One region of the Clostridium mucosae genome, then DNA from elsewhere that is predicted to be linked to it. Evidence: riboswitches for the same ligand, from Rfam matches in the RefSeq annotation. Region 1 holds a riboswitch; each other region holds the start of a gene.
The links. A riboswitch is a leader RNA that binds a small molecule or an ion and turns the genes downstream of it on or off. The one in region 1 is predicted to bind lysine.
Positions count from the first base shown of each region.

Region 2: linked by a shared signal. The riboswitch ahead of lysA (diaminopimelate decarboxylase) and the one ahead of NSA50_RS03325 (APC family permease) in region 1 are both predicted to bind lysine.
Region 3: linked by a shared signal. The riboswitch ahead of NSA50_RS08095 (Na+/H+ antiporter NhaC family protein) and the one ahead of NSA50_RS03325 (APC family permease) in region 1 are both predicted to bind lysine.
Region 4: linked by a shared signal. The riboswitch ahead of NSA50_RS19165 (transporter substrate-binding domain-containing protein) and the one ahead of NSA50_RS03325 (APC family permease) in region 1 are both predicted to bind lysine.

Region 1 is NZ_JANKAF010000002.1:6,883-11,502, forward strand. Features, by position in the region: gene NSA50_RS03320 (sigma 54-interacting transcriptional regulator) at 1-777, opposite strand, end outside; gene NSA50_RS03325 (APC family permease) at 933-2,255, opposite strand; lysine riboswitch at 2,326-2,497, opposite strand; gene NSA50_RS03330 (heavy metal translocating P-type ATPase) at 2,560-4,620, opposite strand, start outside.
Region 2 is NZ_JANKAF010000022.1:19,337-23,956, reverse strand. Features, by position in the region: gene NSA50_RS17315 (NAD(+) diphosphatase) at 117-620, shown strand; gene NSA50_RS17310 (hypothetical protein) at 747-923, opposite strand; gene NSA50_RS17305 (beta/alpha barrel domain-containing protein) at 1,085-1,762, shown strand; lysine riboswitch at 1,836-2,004, shown strand; gene lysA (diaminopimelate decarboxylase) at 2,140-3,432, shown strand; gene NSA50_RS17295 (DUF3006 domain-containing protein) at 3,568-3,792, shown strand; gene lepB (signal peptidase I) at 3,789-4,358, shown strand; gene ftsH (ATP-dependent zinc metalloprotease FtsH) at 4,381-4,620, shown strand, end outside.
Region 3 is NZ_JANKAF010000005.1:106,160-110,779, forward strand. Features, by position in the region: gene NSA50_RS08075 (nucleoside recognition domain-containing protein) at 1-25, shown strand, start outside; gene NSA50_RS08080 (hypothetical protein) at 148-360, shown strand; gene NSA50_RS08085 (ACT domain-containing protein) at 487-927, shown strand; gene NSA50_RS08090 (aminopeptidase P family protein) at 946-2,178, shown strand; lysine riboswitch at 2,264-2,439, shown strand; gene NSA50_RS08095 (Na+/H+ antiporter NhaC family protein) at 2,559-4,286, shown strand; gene NSA50_RS08100 (DUF5680 domain-containing protein) at 4,423-4,620, opposite strand, start outside.
Region 4 is NZ_JANKAF010000038.1:492-5,111, reverse strand. Features, by position in the region: gene NSA50_RS19175 (cold-shock protein) at 1-74, opposite strand, end outside; partial or broken gene NSA50_RS19170 (MFS transporter) at 605-1,833, shown strand; lysine riboswitch at 2,216-2,399, shown strand; gene NSA50_RS19165 (transporter substrate-binding domain-containing protein) at 2,550-3,374, shown strand; gene NSA50_RS19160 (amino acid ABC transporter permease) at 3,450-4,226, shown strand; gene NSA50_RS19155 (amino acid ABC transporter ATP-binding protein) at 4,240-4,620, shown strand, end outside.

The sequences.
Region 1 (4,620 bases):
CATTGGTATTCTTCTGCTAAAAGTTTTAAGTAAGAATGATTGAGGATCTTCTGTGGTTGCTGCAATAATTTGTGCTTCCACATTAACAAGTTTTTCAGTATCTCCTAGCACTCTGAAATGTCCTTTATCTATATATGTAAATAACATTTCCTGACCTTGTGGAGATAACCTATGAATTTCATCTAAAAATAATATTCCACCATGAGCCTTTTTTAGCAGGCCATCTCTATCAGAATCAGCACCTGTATAAGCACCCTTCTTTACTCCAAATATTTGAGCCATAACTAGTTGTGGGTTATCTGCATAATCTGCACAATTGAATCTAACAAAAGGTGCTTCTTCTCCTATAACCTTTGACTCTATTGCAAAGTTATACATAGCTTCTGCAAACATAGATTTACCGACACCAGTTTCACCTAAAATTAAAGTGTGCAATCCTCTCGGAGGATATAATATTGCAGCTTTTGCTTGTTGAATTGGCATTTGTAAACTTAATTTAGCCCCAACTAATGTATCAAGAGTATTTCGCTTTATCTCTTTATAAGCTTTCTTAATTTCTTTTGACTTTTTATCTTCATTTTTAGTAACGCAGCTGTACTTAACTGGATGGCCTTCTATTTTGTTAAGAACTCCATCTTTATAAAGCTGATTTAAATATCTACTTACATTAGCCCTGTCTAACTTCATAAAAATACTAAGTTCACTTGCTGTTACTCCTTGATTATTTTTTACTTCTAACTCTTTTAAAGCATTATAAATCTCATCTATTTTGCTCATATTTACCTCCCATCACCTTTATGTAAACTTTTATATCTTATTAATTCTAACATATAATTATTTTTTTTACAGTAGCAAAATTTTTTGAAGATAAAAATAAAGCTTATCCTTATTTTTTATAAGAATAAGCTTATTTTTACTATTTTTAGTTTTGTTTATAATGTTTTTTTATTTTTATGATGATTGTATATGTAAAATGGAACCCCAAGTAACATAAGTATAAATCCCCACATTACTATTTCAGCTCCTGAACCATATATAGTCCACATTGTATATATAAATGCTAATAAAGGAACAAAAGATTTCTTCAAGAAAATTTTTAACGTTATATCTTTTTCACCTTTAAACATAAGCATAATTTCTGCACATGCAGTTAAAAGATATACTGGCAAAAATGCTAATGTAGCAAGTATAGTTATAAAAGTAAATGCTGAAACCATACTTTTTTGATAATTCATTATAAGTAATATATTTACAAGTACTGAGCCTATTATTAAAGCATTTGAAGGTGTTGAATATTTAGGATGTAGTTTCCCCAATCCCTTAGGAAATACGCCATCTTCTCCTGCAGCATAGGCAACTCTTGCAGTTGATAATAACCAACCAATAGTTGTACCTAAAATACATATAACTACTGATATCGCTAGAGGTTTTCCTATTGCAGAACCTAAAATCTTAGTTAATATATCAGTAAGAGGTGCAGAACTTGTAGATAGCTCTCCATTAGGCATTGCTCCCATACTAGCTACACTTATTAAAATATATATTATTGCTGAAATTATCATTCCATAAATTGTACTTTTCCTTACATTCTTTTCTGGATTACTAATTTCACCTGCAGTTACAGTTGCACTTTCTAATCCAACAAAAGCCCACAAAGTAGAAGTGGCAGCAAGAGGAACTGATTCAAGACCTTTCCCATCCGGCATCAATGGTAAGAAATTAGCACTATCAAAATTTAAAAAGGCTACTACTACAAATAATCCAAAAAATACAATTTTAAATACTGTTACAAATGACTGTATCTTTCCAGCTTTCTTAACACCCACTATATTTATAATTGTAAATATCCATAATATTGAGCTAGTATATATTATTGAAGCTAATGGATTGTTAAGAGCCGGAATTATTGCTGCACTATAACTAGCTAATGCTACTATTATAGCTGCATTACCAATCCATGAACCATTCCAATATAACCAAGCACTTAAAAAACCTGCAAATTCTCCAAAAGCTTCTTTTGTATATTGATAAGCTCCACCTGTAGATGGATATTTAGATCCTAAATTAGCAAAGGATATAGCTATCAATATTGATCCAATTGTCGTTATTATCCAAGCAATCATTGTTGCTAGTGGGCCAGATACATCTGCTAATGTTGCTGGTAACATAAATACACCTGAGCCTATCATATTTCCACACACAAGCATAGTAGCCATAAATAAAGTAATTTCCTTTTTCATATGCTTCTTTTCCATACTTTTCTCCTAAAAAAATAAGCCCAAAGATTTCTCTTTGGGCTCGTATTTATTGCAAACTTTAAACAAACACAAAGATAGCTCTCCACAAATTATTGTGACAGCTTTGCATATATTTTATACAAAACCAGTTTAAAATCCTTAAGCAAAATTATAAACTTCGGCAATAATTCCTTTCATATTAAATCATCGTGCTTACCTCATTAATATTACTATTAATTATTGCAACCTCTATCTACAAATATTTAATTTACATCTTAATTTTATCAAAATTTCAACATATGTCAAGGGCATTCGACACAAACTAAATGTTTGCTTTAAATTTTCTAAGTCTTAATGCATTTAATAATACTGATACAGAACTTAAGCTCATGGCACCAGCTGCTATCATAGGATTTAATAATGGACCTCCGAAAATATGAAGTACTCCCATTGCTACTGGTATTCCTAACACGTTATATGCAAATGCCCAGAATAAATTTTGTTTTATATTATTTATAGTCACTTTACTCAACTGAATTGCTTTTATAACGTCTACTAGATCACTCTTCATTAATACAATATCTGCAGATTCTATAGCTACATCTGTTCCTGATCCTATTGCTATTCCTACATCAGCTTGAACTAATGCTGGAGCATCATTTATTCCATCTCCAACCATTGCTACTTTTTTATTTTCGCTTTGTAATTTTTTAACTTCACTCGCCTTATCTTCAGGTAACACTTCTGCTAAGACAATGTCTATTCCTACTTCTTTTGCAATGGCTCTTGCTGTTTTTTCATTATCACCAGTTATCATTGCTACTTTTATCCCCATATTATGGATAGCTTCTATAGCTTTTTTACTATTTTCTTTAACTGTATCTGCAACTGCTACAATTCCTTTTATTTGATTATCTATAGCTAAAAACATAGGAGTTTTTCCTTCTTCTGCTAACTTATTAGATTTATCATGTAAGTCACCTAATTCTATTCCTCTTTCTGTCATTAGCTTCTTATTACCTAAGGCAATAATACTGCCTTCTATTTTTACTTCTATCCCATGACCTGGTATAGCTTTAAATTCTTCAATCTTCTTCAACATAATATTTTTTTCTTCTGCAGCTCTTACTATAGCTTCTCCTAATGGATGCTCTGAACCTTTTTCTGCACTGGCTGCTAATGCTAAAATATTTGTTTCACTTATATCTTTGCTAATTATATTTGTTACCTTTGGCTTTCCTTCTGTTATAGTTCCAGTTTTATCAAAAACAATAGTTTCTATTTTATATGCAGTTTCTAGAGCTTCTCCACCTTTTATAAGAACTCCATTTTCAGCACCTTTCCCTGTTCCTACCATAATTGCCGTAGGTGTTGCTAATCCTAAAGCGCAAGGACATGCTATAACTAAAACTGCTATAAATATAGTTAGAGAAAATACAGCTGACTCACCAGATATATACCAAGCTAAGGCTGCTATAATAGCTAATCCTATTACTGTTGGTACAAAATAAGCTGCTATTACATCAGCAAGTTTTGCTATTGGTGCTTTTGTTCCTTGAGCATCTTCGACTAATTTAATTATTTGAGCAAGTGCTGTATCATCTCCAACTTTAGTAGCTCTATATTTTATAAATCCTGTTTTATTAATACTTGCACCAATTACCTTACTTCCTACACTCTTTTCAACTGGAATACTTTCTCCTGTAAGCATAGATTCATCTATTGATGTATTTCCTTCTATAACTTCTCCATCAACAGGCAACTTTTCACCTGGCTTTACAATTACAATATCTGAAACTTTTACCTCTTCAATAGGAATAGTAAGTTCTTTGCCATCTCTAATAATATTTGCAGTCTTAGGAGCTAATCCCATGAGTTTCTTAATAGCATCTGAAGTTTTTCCCTTTGATACAGCTTCTAAATACTTGCCTAAAGTTATTAATGCAAGTATTACTGCTGCTGATTCAAAATATAAATGCATTGCATATTCATGATCACCAATATTTATTTTATATATAGCAAATAAACCATAAATAACTGCCGCTGATGTCCCTATAGCTATTAATGAATCCATATTAGGACTTAATTTAAATAAATTCTTAAATCCTATTAAATAAAACTTATATCCTACTATCATAACTGGTAAGGTTAATACAAGTTGAATTATTGCAAAATTTAATGGATTCATCATAGGATCTATAATATTAGGTAAATGCATTCCTACCATATGACCCATGGATATTATTAATAAAGGTATCGTAAATACTATTGATAAAATAAATCTATACCAAAGCTTTTTATGCGCTGGAATTTTATTTACTTCACTTTCTTTCTTTTCTTCTACTATTAATTTATATCCTGCTTTTTCTACGATATTTTTTAA
Region 2 (4,620 bases), on a different contig from region 1:
TATAAGATATAAGTTTAAAGAAAGATTATATATTTAACTCAAATATATAAATAATAGATTATATATTTGAGTTGTTATTTAGAAAAATAGTTATTTAGTTAAATAAGAGGTGTATTATGAAGTACAAATTTTGTCCTTTATGCGGTAGAGGATTAGAAGAAAAGTATAGTTGGGATGAAGGCGGTGTACCGTATTGTTCTCATGACGATGTGATGTTTTTTGATACTCCAAAGCCATGTATAATGGTGGCAATAATTAAGAATGATGAAATATTATTATTGAAGCAAAGTTATATATACAAAAATTCTAAGGTATTGTTAACGGGATATGTAGATAATAATGAAACAGCAGAAGAAGCAGTTTATAGGGAAGTAAAAGAAGAGGCTGGAATTGATATAAATAATATTACATATATGGGTTCTGATTATGTAAAAGATAAGGAAATTTTAATGATAACATTCATGGCAGATTTTGTTTCAGGTGAAATTAATAAATCCGATGAAGTAGAAGGTATGGGTTGGAGTAAGCTAGCAGATGCATTAGAGGAAATGAAAGAGGATATAATTGGTACAAGGGTTGTAAAAAAGGTCTTGGAGATAAGAGAAGCTAAAAGTATATAAATGATTATATAAATAGTAGAGCCTTTGGAATAGCTGTAGAAGGAAATTAAAGCAAATCGAGGCGTTTAAAAAACAGTAAATAGATTTATGTATAAATCTATTTACTGTTTTTTAATTACATAATGCTTAATAATCAGATTCATATATTTTAACAGATAAAGTTCTATCATTATAATTTATTTCAGCCTTATTTATCATAATTCCAACTAAAGAAAGCTCTCCATATAATTCACATTCTCCATCTAAGCTATAATACAGAAAAGTTTCTTTTTTATATTTTGAATAAATATAAACATTTTTCAAAATTATTATTTATGTTAAAAATTAAAATAAATATATTGATAAAAATGAATTAATCTAATAAAATTATTTAGTTATATGTATCTTAATATATATTTGAGGTAGTATAATATAATTATAGCTTAAAAAAATTAGAGTTAAATATAAAATAGGAGGAGTTTGGTATGGATGGGAAGAAAATTAAACAAGTACCAGAGATAAAAGGATTATTAAGAAGTCATGTTATAGAAGTACCTTCTTGTATAAGAGATTGTAGTGGAATAAAAATATTTGGAAAAAGAATAAAGTCATTATTATTTACTACAGATGTTGCCATAATAAGAAATACCAATGCTGATGCTATAATAGCAGTATATCCCTTTACTCCTCAACCACTTATAACACAAGCCTTAGTTATGGCAGCAGATGTACCTGTATTTTGTGGCGTAGGTGGCGGAATAACTCAAGGGAAAAGAGTAGTTAATTTGGCTTTAGATGCAGAATTTAAAGGTGCAATGGGAGTAGTTGTAAATGCTCCTACAGCAAATGAAATTATAGAAAAAATACGAGAAACTATAGATATTCCTGTAATTGTAACTGTAGTTTCTGAATGTGAAAATGTTGCTGAAAGGATTGGATCTGGGGCAACAATATTAAATGTTTCTGGAGGTAAGAATACACCTAACATTGTGAGGAAAATAAGAGAGCAATTTCCTACATTCCCGATAATTGCAACTGGTGGACCGACAGAAGAAACTATAATGAGAACTATAGAGGCTGGGGCAAATGCAATAACATATACTCCACCACCATCTGGCGATGTGATGGGAAGCCTAATGGATAAATATAGAGATCAAAATTAAAATTAATAATTTATAAATTCATAAAGTTGTAGAATAATATAACAAAAGATGTATAATAATATATATGGCTAATTATCAGGGTAGAGGTGCTGTTATTAATAGTATTTATAATGAGCTTTGCAAAGTGATGATTTATAAAGAAAGGATTAATAGCCGAAGAAATAGATTATTGCAAGAATCTATTTTTGGTTGTACATATAACATGTGTGCAACTGTCACGAAAGTGGAGAGCTACAGGCAATAATTATAAATTATTAATTTTATTATTATATGCTAAATATTTTATAGCTTTAATTTCACTTAAGGAAATCTGCCACTATGGATAACCATAGTGGTTTTATTTTATAATTAATGAAAGTATATTTGGAGGAGATTATATGAGATTATTTGGGGCAAGCAAAATAGAAGAAAATGATTTAGTAATTGGGGGCGTAAAGGCAAGGGATTTAGTAAAAGATTATGGAACACCGTTGTATGTAATGGATGAACAACTTTTAATAGATAATTGTAGGGATTATATAAAATATTTTAAGGTTAATTCTGAGAATAATAGAGTAGCTTTTGCAGGAAAATCATTTTTGACATTAGAAATGTGCAGGCTTATAGATCAAGAAGGGCTTTATTTAGACGTTGTTTCTGGGGGTGAACTATATACAGCATATAGGGCTAACTTTCCTATGGAGAAGATATATTTTCATGGGAACAATAAGACTTTAGAAGAAATAGAGCTTGGAATTAAATTGGGAGTAGGAAGGTTTATAGTAGATAATCTATGGGAAATGGCAAAGATAAATGAAATATCCGAAAGGTATAATAAGATTCAAAAGATTTATTTAAGACTTACACCAGGAATAGAAGCTCATACTCATGACTATATTAAAACTGGACAGATAGATTCAAAGTTTGGATTTGCACCAGTAGGTAATATAATAATGGATGCTGTAAAGAAAGCTTTAGAATTACAAAATATAGAATTAGTAGGGCTTCATTGTCATATAGGATCACAAATTTTTGAGACTGAGCCATTTGGTGATGCATCAGAAGTGATGATAAATTTTATAAATACTATAAGACAAGAAACAGGTTATATGATTGAAGAATTAGATTTAGGTGGAGGATTTGGAATTTATTATTCAGAAGGCGATAAGCCAAAAGAAACAAAAGAATATTGTGATACTATATTAAATAGAGTTAATGAAGTGTGCAGTAAATTATCACTTAAAAAACCTATTTTGACAATAGAACCAGGAAGATCAATTGTAGCTAATGCAGGAACAACTTTATATAATATAGGATCAATTAAGGAAATACCAGGAGTAAGGAAATATTTAGCCGTAGATGGTGGCATGACAGATAATATAAGACCTGCTTTATATGAAGCAAAATATGAGGCTATAGTAGCTAATAAAGCAAGTGAAAGTATGGAGGATAAAGTTACGGTAGCTGGTAAGTGTTGTGAATCTGGAGATATTTTATTACAAGATATAAACCTTCAAGAAGCAGAAAGTGGAGATATACTTGCAGTTCTATCAACTGGAGCATATGGATTTTCTATGGCTAGTGGATATAATAAAAATTTAAGACCAGCAGTTGTATTTGTAAGAAATGGTGAAGCAAAAGTTGTATGTAAAAGACAAAATTATGAAGAATTATTAATTAATGAAGTATAATATTAGTATAAATAATAGGGTAAATGAAAATCATTTACCCTATTTTTAATAATATATATTCTATTTAAATTTTCAACAAATATGATATACTAGAATATAAGCTAAAAAAGAGAGGTGAGTAATAACAGGAGCATTATGGAGAAAAAGGAATATATAGTTGATAGAATTGAGAGCGATTATGTTGTGTTAGAGATAGAATATGATAATTTAATTAATGTCAAAAAAAGTGATATAATAGGAAGTGTAAAAGAAGGGGATATTTTAATTAAAAAAGATAACTTCTATTTTATAGATGAAAAAGCTACTAAATTAAGACGTGAAAGTATTAATACTATGATGAAAGGATTATGGGAAGAATGAGTGAGAGTAATAATATAAATGAAGGAATTGATATAGAAGAAGGTAAGAAAGATAGTGATTCTAAAAAAAATTTTATTAGTGAATGGGGAATTCCAATAGTTTCAGCTATAATATTAGCCTTTCTTATAAATAAATTTCTATTATTTAAAGTTTTAATTCCATCAGAATCAATGGTACCTACATTGAATGTTGGAGATAGACTTTTTGTTACACGAGTATATAATTTAGAAAAGCTTAAACGAGGGGATATTATAGTATTCAACTCAGAAGAGCTTCAAGAGTCATTAATAAAAAGGTTAATAGGATTACCAGGAGATAAAATAAAAATAGAAAATGGTAAGGTATTTGTAAATGGAGAAGAGTTACAAGAAGATTATATAGGTGCTGAAGACAATTTTAATGGAGAGTATGAAGTACCCGAAGGAAAATACTTCTTCTTAGGAGATAACAGACTTTGGTCAAAAGACTCTAGGTACTGGATTAATCCATATATTGATGGAGAAGATATAAGTGGCAAAGCTCAAATAAAAGTGTATCCTTTTGATCAAATTGGTAAAATAAAATAGATATACAAGGAAAGGAAGAGCAATGGAAAATAAGAATACAGAAGAAAATAATAACAATAATAAAAAGCAGCATACATTATTCTATGCAGTAATGGCATTTCTGTTTTTATACGCATTCACTTCGACTAAAAATCTTATGACAACTCGAGAAATAAGTTATAATGAATTTTTAAATATGGTAGAAAATAAGCAAGTAGAAAGTGTTGTAATTTCATCTACAGAAATAAAAATACTGCCTAAAAGTGATGAAAATACTAAAGAA
Region 3 (4,620 bases), on a different contig from region 1:
TCTAGTAAGTAGACTTTTATTATAAATAGAAAAAGGTGTACAGAATAATTAATAACTTTTAAATAATACGTAATAATTTTGTAACTAGTTAATAAGCAAAATATTCTATAATAAATTATATAAATAAAGGAGGGAAGTGTTTAAGAGATGGAGTGGAATGACAGATTATTTTTGTCAGATGAAGAAATAAAAATTTTAGCTATATTTTTAGCGTATGGAGTAGGATTAGGAGTATTAGTTGGTCTATTTGTTGGAAACATACAACTTTGCTTTGCTTTAGGGGGAGTTATATCTATTTTGATTTCACTTATAAAAATTTTTATAGGAAGAGTTAAGAAATCAAATAAGATTCATATATAAATACATTCATATATAAATACAATGAAAAAAATAAACATTACGAATAATATGTATTTTCTTTTAAATAAGCTATATAATTATTAATTATATAGCTTATTTAATTTTCATATAGGGGCAGGTGATGTTATGGCTTCAGAAAAGTTTTATATTATTAGTAGTAAAGTGTTGCCGGAAGTTTTTAAAAAGGTTTTAGACGTTAAAGAAAGTCTTTTTACGGGAAAGGCAAAAGATATAAGTGAAGCTGTAAAACAAACAGGAATAAGCAGAAGTACATTTTATAAATATAAGGATTATGTTTTTCCTATGTCAGAGGGGATAAATAGTAAAAAGATAACCTTAGTTGTACTACTATCTCACGAAACTGGAACTTTATCTAAGGTTTTAGATTGTATTGCTTTTAATAAGGGAAATATATTAACGATAAATCAAGATATACCTATAAATATGGCTGCAAATGTAACTATAACATTAGATATATCTAATATGAAAAAAGATTTAAAACACTTAGTTAATACTTTAAGAGCATTACCTAATGTTGTTAGTGTTAAGGTATTAGCTATGGAGTAAAAAAGAGGGAGTGAATTTATGAATAAGGAATTCTATAAGAATAATAGAGCTAAGGTGTTAGAATGTATTGAAGATAATTCTTTACTAATTTTATTTGCAGGAAATGCACCAAAGAAAACTGCTGATGAAAATTATCATTTTACGCCAAATAGAAATTTTTATTACTTAACTGGAGTTGATGAAGAAAATCATATTTTAGTTTTATCTAAGATTAATGGTAAGGTCAATGAATATTTATTTATAAAAGAAGTTGATCCTATTGCAGAAAAGTGGGAAGGAAAAACTATTAGAAAAGAAGAGGTTCCTGAAATTTGTGGAATAGAGGATATTAAATACCTTGGGGAGTTTGATAATTTTATAGAAAAATTAGTTCTTAATAAAAAAGAATTAAATATATATCTTGATCTAGAAAAAGGTAATGCGTCATATAAATATGCGAATGAAGTTAACAATAAATATTATAATATAAATATTAAGAATGCTTTTAAAATTATAGGGGATTTAAGACTTATTAAGACTGAGGAAGAAGTTAATACAATAAGAAAAGCAATAGAAATTACAATAGAAGGCGTAAAAGAGTTAATGAAAAATTCCAAGCCTGGTATTAAGGAATATGAACTAGAAGCATATTTTGATTTTATATGCAAGAAAAATGGAGTAAAAGATTTTGCTTTTAAAACTATTGCAGCAGCAGGTAAAAATGCTACAGTACTACATTATGTAACGAATGATTCAAAATTAAATGATGGAGACTTAATATTATTTGATTTAGGTGCTCAATATAAATACTATAATGGTGATATATCAAGAACCTTCCCTATTAATGGTAAATTTACTGAAAGGCAGAAAGAGGTTTATAATGCTGTTCTTAGAGTGAATGAAAAAGTTATTAAGGAAATGAAGCCAGGAGTTAAATTTCTTGATTTAAATAAAAAGGCAAAGGATTGGATTTCAGAAGAATGTATTTCTCTTGGATTAATGACAGAAAAAGATGATGTTTCAAAATTCTATTACCATAGTATAGGACATAGTTTAGGAATGGATACACATGATATAGAATTAGAAAATAGAGATGTTACATTTGAGCCTGGAATGATATATACTGTTGAGCCTGGAATATATATCGAGAATGAAGGAATTGGAATTAGAATAGAAGATGATGTTTTAATTACCGAAGAAGGAAATGAAGTATTAACAAAAGAAATGATTAAAACAGTAGAGGAAATAGAAGAATTTATGGCGGATAAATAAGATTATTAGAAATTAATATTTACGTTATAGTTGATTTGACAAGTTAATATCTGTATAATATAGGTATAAATTAAATGTGAATAACGACAAGGGTAGAGGAGCGATACTTAAGAGTACTATTAACGAGGTAAGCACAGTGATTTAATAGGAAAGGAATTATCGCCGAAGCGTATGATTGATGCTTTAAAATCATATGGCTGGGGTTGCATAAAATATATGTAACACTGTCACAAACTTGCTTTGTGGTGAGCTATCGCTTGAGGAATTTTACTTTTTCTATTATAGTTTAAAGTATATTTAGAGCCTTGAGTGAAAACTCAAGGCTCTTTTTAATTTCTGCCCTTTAATTATTTACAAAATTACATTAAGGGGGATTAAATATGAATAATAAAAAAAGTTTAAAAGTAGCATTATTGACTATTATGATGATATTACTATCAACATCAATAGTCTTTGCAGAAGAGGTAGATATAGCTACATCTAATGCAAATCATTATGGGTTATTAACTTTAATACCACCTGTTATTGCAATAGTATTAGCTTTTTTAACGAAGAATGTAATTATATCTTTATTTATTGGAACATTATCAGGAACTTTCTTAGTACAACTAGTGGACAATTCACTTTTTAATGCTATTATAAATTCGTTTTTGGATTTTGTATCTAGAGTTTTAAACTCATTAGCTGATCCTTGGAATGCTGGTATAATTCTTCAGGTATTAGTTATAGGAGGAGTTATACATTTAGTTGCTAAGATGGGGGGCGCTAAGGCTGTTGCAGAAGTACTAGCAAGAAAAGCTAAAACTGCCAAAAGCACTCAAGTAGTTACTCTTTTATTAGGATTAGCTGTGTTTTTTGATGACTATGCTAATTCATTAATAGTTGGACCTATCATGAAACCAGTATCAGATAAAATGAAGATATCAAGAGAAAGATTAGCATTTATTATAGATGCAACAGCAGCACCAATAGCTGGATTAGCCATTGTATCGACATGGATAGGATTAGAGGTTGGTTTAATAAATGATGCCTTTATTAATGGTATAGGTCAAGAAGTTGATGCTTTTGGGATTTTCTTACAAACTATACCTTATAGATTTTATAATATACTGATACTATTTTTTGTATTTATTACTTCAATATTATTAAAAGAGTTTGGACCTATGTATAAGGCAGAAATAGAAGCAAGGAGAAGGGGATTAAATTCTAAAGATGAAGAAGTTGCAGTAGAGTCCAATATGGATCATGCTGAACTTGAACCAAAAGAAGGGATAAAGCTAAGTATATGGAATGCCATAATTCCAATCGGTGTACTAGTTGTGACGGCATTACTTTGTTTCTATTTTAGTGGTTACTCTGCAATAATGGGGGGAGATGACGTTTCACTTCAACAAATAATTACTAATTCACCATTATCATTTAAAGCTATACAAGAAGCTTTTAGTGCATCAGATGCATCTGTTGCGTTATTCCAATCAGCATTAGTAGCAAGTATAGTATCTATAATAATGGGAGTAGCTAAAAAAATATTTACAATTTCAGAAGCTATAGATACATGGATAGACGGTATGAAACCTTTATTAATAACAGGAGTAATATTATTATTAGCGTGGTCACTTAGTTCTGTAATAAAAGATTTAGGAACAGCAAAATATCTTGTTTCATTACTTTCAGGATCATTACCTAATTTCTTATTACCAAGCCTTATATTTATACTAGGTGCAATTATTTCATTTGCAACAGGAACTGCTTATGGAACTATGGGAATATTGATGCCGCTTGCAATACCATTGTCATATTCGATGAATCCTGATATGAGTTATGTAATTGTTAGTACAAGTGCAGTATTAACAGGAGCTATTTTTGGTGATCATTGTTCACCGATATCAGATACTACTATTCTTTCATCAATGGGAGCTGGATGCAATCATATAGCACACGTAAATACTCAAATGTGGTATGCTTTATTTATAGCATCCATAACAATTATATTTGGATATATACCAGCAGGTTTTGGATTACAGTGGTATGTAGTTCTCCCGATATCAATAATAGCAGTGTTCTTAGGAGTACAAATATTAGGTAAGAAGGTTGAAGAAGTAAAGTAAAAAATGATAAATTAACTTGGAATAATAATTAACTAGTATTATAGTCTAGTTATATTAAAGATTTGAAATACCATATATAGTAAATGAAGCTCTACAAGATGTTTATTTGTAGAGCTTCATTCTAAGTTGGAAATATTTATTTAAGGTTTCCACCATGGAAATAAAGTCTGAATACTTCATTTCCTTTATGAGATATTGATTCAACTCCATTAAATAAGGATAAATCTCCATCCCACTTACATTCATAAATAAAATCTTCATCTTCAAAATATTTTGGGCCTCTGAATGGAGAATCTTCGGATACATTTTTTAAAGCTTTTTTTAAAAACTTGTT
Region 4 (4,620 bases), on a different contig from region 1:
CCTTGATTGCATGATATAAAGCCATAACCTCTTTCGTAATCAAACCATTTAACTACTCCTGTTATTTCTGCCATGATTTTTCCTCCTTACTTGAGCTATCATTAAATAGTATTTGTCAAAATTTATATTTTAACACTTTGATAAATAAGGAATTTAAATATAGTATAGCTCGATTTGTAAGTATTGTCGTTGCATTTAAGTAAGGTTATGATAAACTTTTTTAATTATCTAGTAAATAGTTAATTTTATATAGATATTTTATTGACACAACTTTATTTTGAATATATAATTAAGCCAATCTAAAATATGAGGTGATTATATAAAATGTTAATTTAGTCTTATTCAATAAGTTAAAATCAATACAAATAAAATGGTGAGCATCTTCTGAATAAAAGGTGTGAGTTTTAGTGTTGTATAAAACTGCTAATTTAGTTTGGATGGGATTAAAAAGCATTATATTACCTTATATAAAGTACAGATTATACTTATAAGCTTGTATAACAATACTGTATTTAATATGATATTATGTGGTAATGGTATGCCCCTCCAAATTGATAGTTTGGAAGGGCTTTTTGTTTAATTTAAACATGAAGAGGTGATAAATATGACGATTACAAGTATACAAAATGATTGGAAGAAAAATTCAATACTTTTTCTAACAAGCCAAACTATATCTTTATTTGGTTCAATGCTTGTTCAATACGCTATTACTTGGTATATTACTTTAACAACACAATCAGGAGATATGATGACAATATCTATTATATGCGGATTTTTACCTTCCTTTTTTATTTCTCCATTTGCAGGAGTATGGGCTGATAGATACAATCGAAAAATGTTAATAGTTATATCAGATTCTTTGATAGCAATATCTACATTAATTTTAGCTATAATATTTCTTCTAGGTTATGATGCTCCTTGGATGTTATTTTAGTTTTAGCTATAAGATCATTAGGAACAGGAGTTCAAACACCGGCAGTTGGATCCTTTATACCACAAATTGTACCAGAAAATAAGCTTAGTAAAATAAATGGAATAAATAGTAGTATACAATCATTAACAATGCTAATATGTCCTATGCTTAGTGGAGCATTATTGAGTATAGCTACAATTGAAACAATATTCTTTATAGATGTTATAACTGCAATGATAGCTGTTTTTACATTGTTAATTTTCCTTAAGGTGAAAGCTCATTCTAAAGCTTTGGAAGCGCAGCATAATAGCTATTTTGATGATATGAAAGCAGGTGTTAAATACATTAAGAACCATAGCTATGTAAAAAAGTTCTTCTTATTTTGTACTATTTTCTTTATTTTAGCAGCACCAATTTCTTTTTTAACGCCATTACAAGTAACTCGTAGTTTTGGAAATGATATTTGGAGACTAACAGCTATAGAAATTACATTCTCAGTAGGAATGATGGTTGGTGGCATAATTATGGCATCTTGGGGAGGATTCAAGAATAGAGTATATACTATGATTTTATCCACTGGTATTATAGGACTTGGTACATTTCTTTTAGGTGTTATTCCAATATTTTGGCTATATTTAGCTATTATGGCTATTGTGGGAGTGGCTATGCCTATTTTTAATACGCCATCAACAGTTTTATTACAAGAAAAGGTAGAACCGGATTTTCAAGGAAGAGTTTTTGGAGTATTTGGAATGATTTCAAGTATTATGATGCCAGCTGGTATGATTATATTTGGGCCTTTAGCAGATGTTATAAAAATAGAATGCTTACTTATAATCACAGGAATATTCTTGTTTGTTCAAAGTGTTTTTATGTTTAAAGATACTGTGTTAATAGAAGCTGGAGAAAGATTAAATTAAACAATTTAATTAGATAACAATAATATATTTATAAGAAAGTTAAGTTGTTTAAAAGTAAAAAATGCTCTATAGAATAGACTGTAGAAAAGTCTGTTCTGTAGAGTATTATTTTTTATCAAAACAATAGTAGGCTTAATAGTAGGCTTTGGCGAGAACGCCTATTAAAGTGTAGTGGGATTTTATGCCTCATTAAAAAAAATATGATTTTGCATAAAAATCAGAGGAAACTGTAGAATTATAACTAGTCCTCTGGAGATAGAGATTTTGTATCGTGTCATTTATAGTAATTTTTATAATATTTAGAAAAATTGCGAAGTATATATTGACAGCTAAAACAAAAAGGTATAGACTATAAATAATTTAATAAATGCCTCACTTTTATATGTGAGGTAGAGGCGCAAAATTTAACAGTCTTTAGTGGAGCTTGAGAATGCTATGAAACTATGGAGAAGGAAATTTTGCCGAAGCTTGTAATATTTCTCGATATTGCTTGCTGGGTCTGCAGTTAAGAACTGCAGGACTGTCTTAATAAACGTCCCGGTTTATTAAGTTGTGCTATCTCAAATGGGAAAGATGAGGATTAGGTTATCTGTAAGATTAAACCTGAGCTTTGCTCAGTTATTTTTTTATAGAATCTTATCTGAATATTTAAGATAGCACCAACCCAAGAATTTAGGGTTGGTTTTTTTATTATAAAAAAAAGGAGAGGATTTACTATGAAGAAAAAACTATCATTATTAATTTCACTATCATTAGTAGCAATGCTAATACTAACAGGTTGTGGCTCAGGAAAGTCAGAAAAAAATGAAAATGTATTTAGGGTAGGTATGGAGGCTGGATATCCACCATTTAACTGGACACAAATGGATGATTCAAATGGAGCAGTGAAAATAGAAGGAAGTTCAGAGTATGCAGGTGGATATGATGTTGAAATTGCAAAGAAAATAGCAGAAGGATTAGGTAAAGAGTTAGTAATTGTTAAAACTGAATGGGACGGGCTAGTACCTGCATTAACTTCAGGGAAAATAGATGCAATAATAGCAGGTATGTCTCCTACAGCAGAACGTAGAGAAACTATTGATTTTTCAAATAATTATTATCAATCACAATTAGTTCTAGTTGTTAAGAATGGTGGGCAGTATGAAAATGCTAAAACTTTAGCAGATTTTAATGGAGCAAAGGTTACAGCTCAATTAAATACATTCCATTATTCAGTAATAGATCAAATTAAAGGTGTAAAAAAACAAGAAGCTATGGATAATTTTCCAGCTATGAGAGTGGCTCTTGAATCAGGTGTTATTGATGCATATGTATCTGAAAAGCCAGAGGCTGTAAGTGCTCAATCAGCAAATAGAAACTTTAAAATGATTGAACTTCAAGATGGTTTTGTCACTAATCCAGAGGATACACAAACAGCAGTAGGTATCAAAAAGAACAGTGATTTAACACAAAAAGTAAATGAAATTTTATCAGGAATATCAGAAGAAGAGCAAGTAAATATAATGGGGGATGCTGTTAAAAATCAACCAGCAGCTCAATAAATTTTATAGAATGGGTTATTATATTTTATAACCCATCCTAAACTTATAACTTGCTTTTATTTTAGGAGGATTGAAATGAGTATTGAATGGATAATAAAAATACTTCAAGATAATTTACCAATGTTCTTACGAGGGGCAGGTATGACACTTTTAATTTCTATAATAGGAACCTTAATAGGAACTTTAATAGGTCTACTTGTTGGTGTTATAAGAACAATTCCTATTCCAGAGAGAGGTATAAAAAAAGTATTTCTTAAAATCATAAATATAATTCTTTCTATTTATATAGAATTCTTTAGAGGAACGCCTATGATTGTACAAGCTATGGTAATTTATTATGGGTCTGCACAATTTTTAGGAATAGATATAAATAAAATAGTAGCAGCATTATTTATAGTATCTATTAATACAGGTGCATATATGTCAGAAATAGTAAGAGGTGGTATAGTATCAATAGATAAGGGACAATTTGAAGCAGCTCAAGCTATTGGAATGACTCATTCTCAAACGATGATTAATGTAGTATTACCACAAGTAATTCGTAATATTTTACCAGCAACAGGAAATGAATTTGTAATTAATATAAAAGATACATCAGTTCTTAATGTAATTTCTGTTTCTGAGTTATTTTTCCAAACTAAATCAATTGCGGGAAATAATTTTAGATATTTTGAATCTTTCTTTGTTGCAGGTTTTATTTATTTCATAATGACTTATACAGTAACTAGAATATTAAGAGCAATAGAAAGAAAGTTAGATGGACCAGATAATTACATTATGGCAGGAAATCAAATGCAAGTAGAAAGACCTGAAGATATGTTACGTAAATCAAAAGGTAATGTAGTGGGATAATGGAGGAGACGTTATGGATAAAGTAATTGATATAAAACATTTGAATAAATCTTTTGGATCTCATGAAGTATTAAAGGATATTAATTTTTCAGTAGATAAGGGCGAAGTTGTTTGCTTAATAGGGTCTTCTGGATCAGGAAAGTCAACATTGTTGCGTTGCATAAACCTTTTAGAAAAACCAACTGCGGGTGAAATAATATATAATGGAGAAAATATTTTAGACGATAATCATAATATATATAAATATAGAACTAAATTAGGAATGGTTTTTCAGCAGTTTAACTTATTTAACAATCATAATGTATTGAGTAACTGTGTAGTTGGACAAATGAAGGTATTAAATAGATCAAGGGAAGAAGCTGAAAAAGTTGCTATGAAATATTTAGAGGTTGTT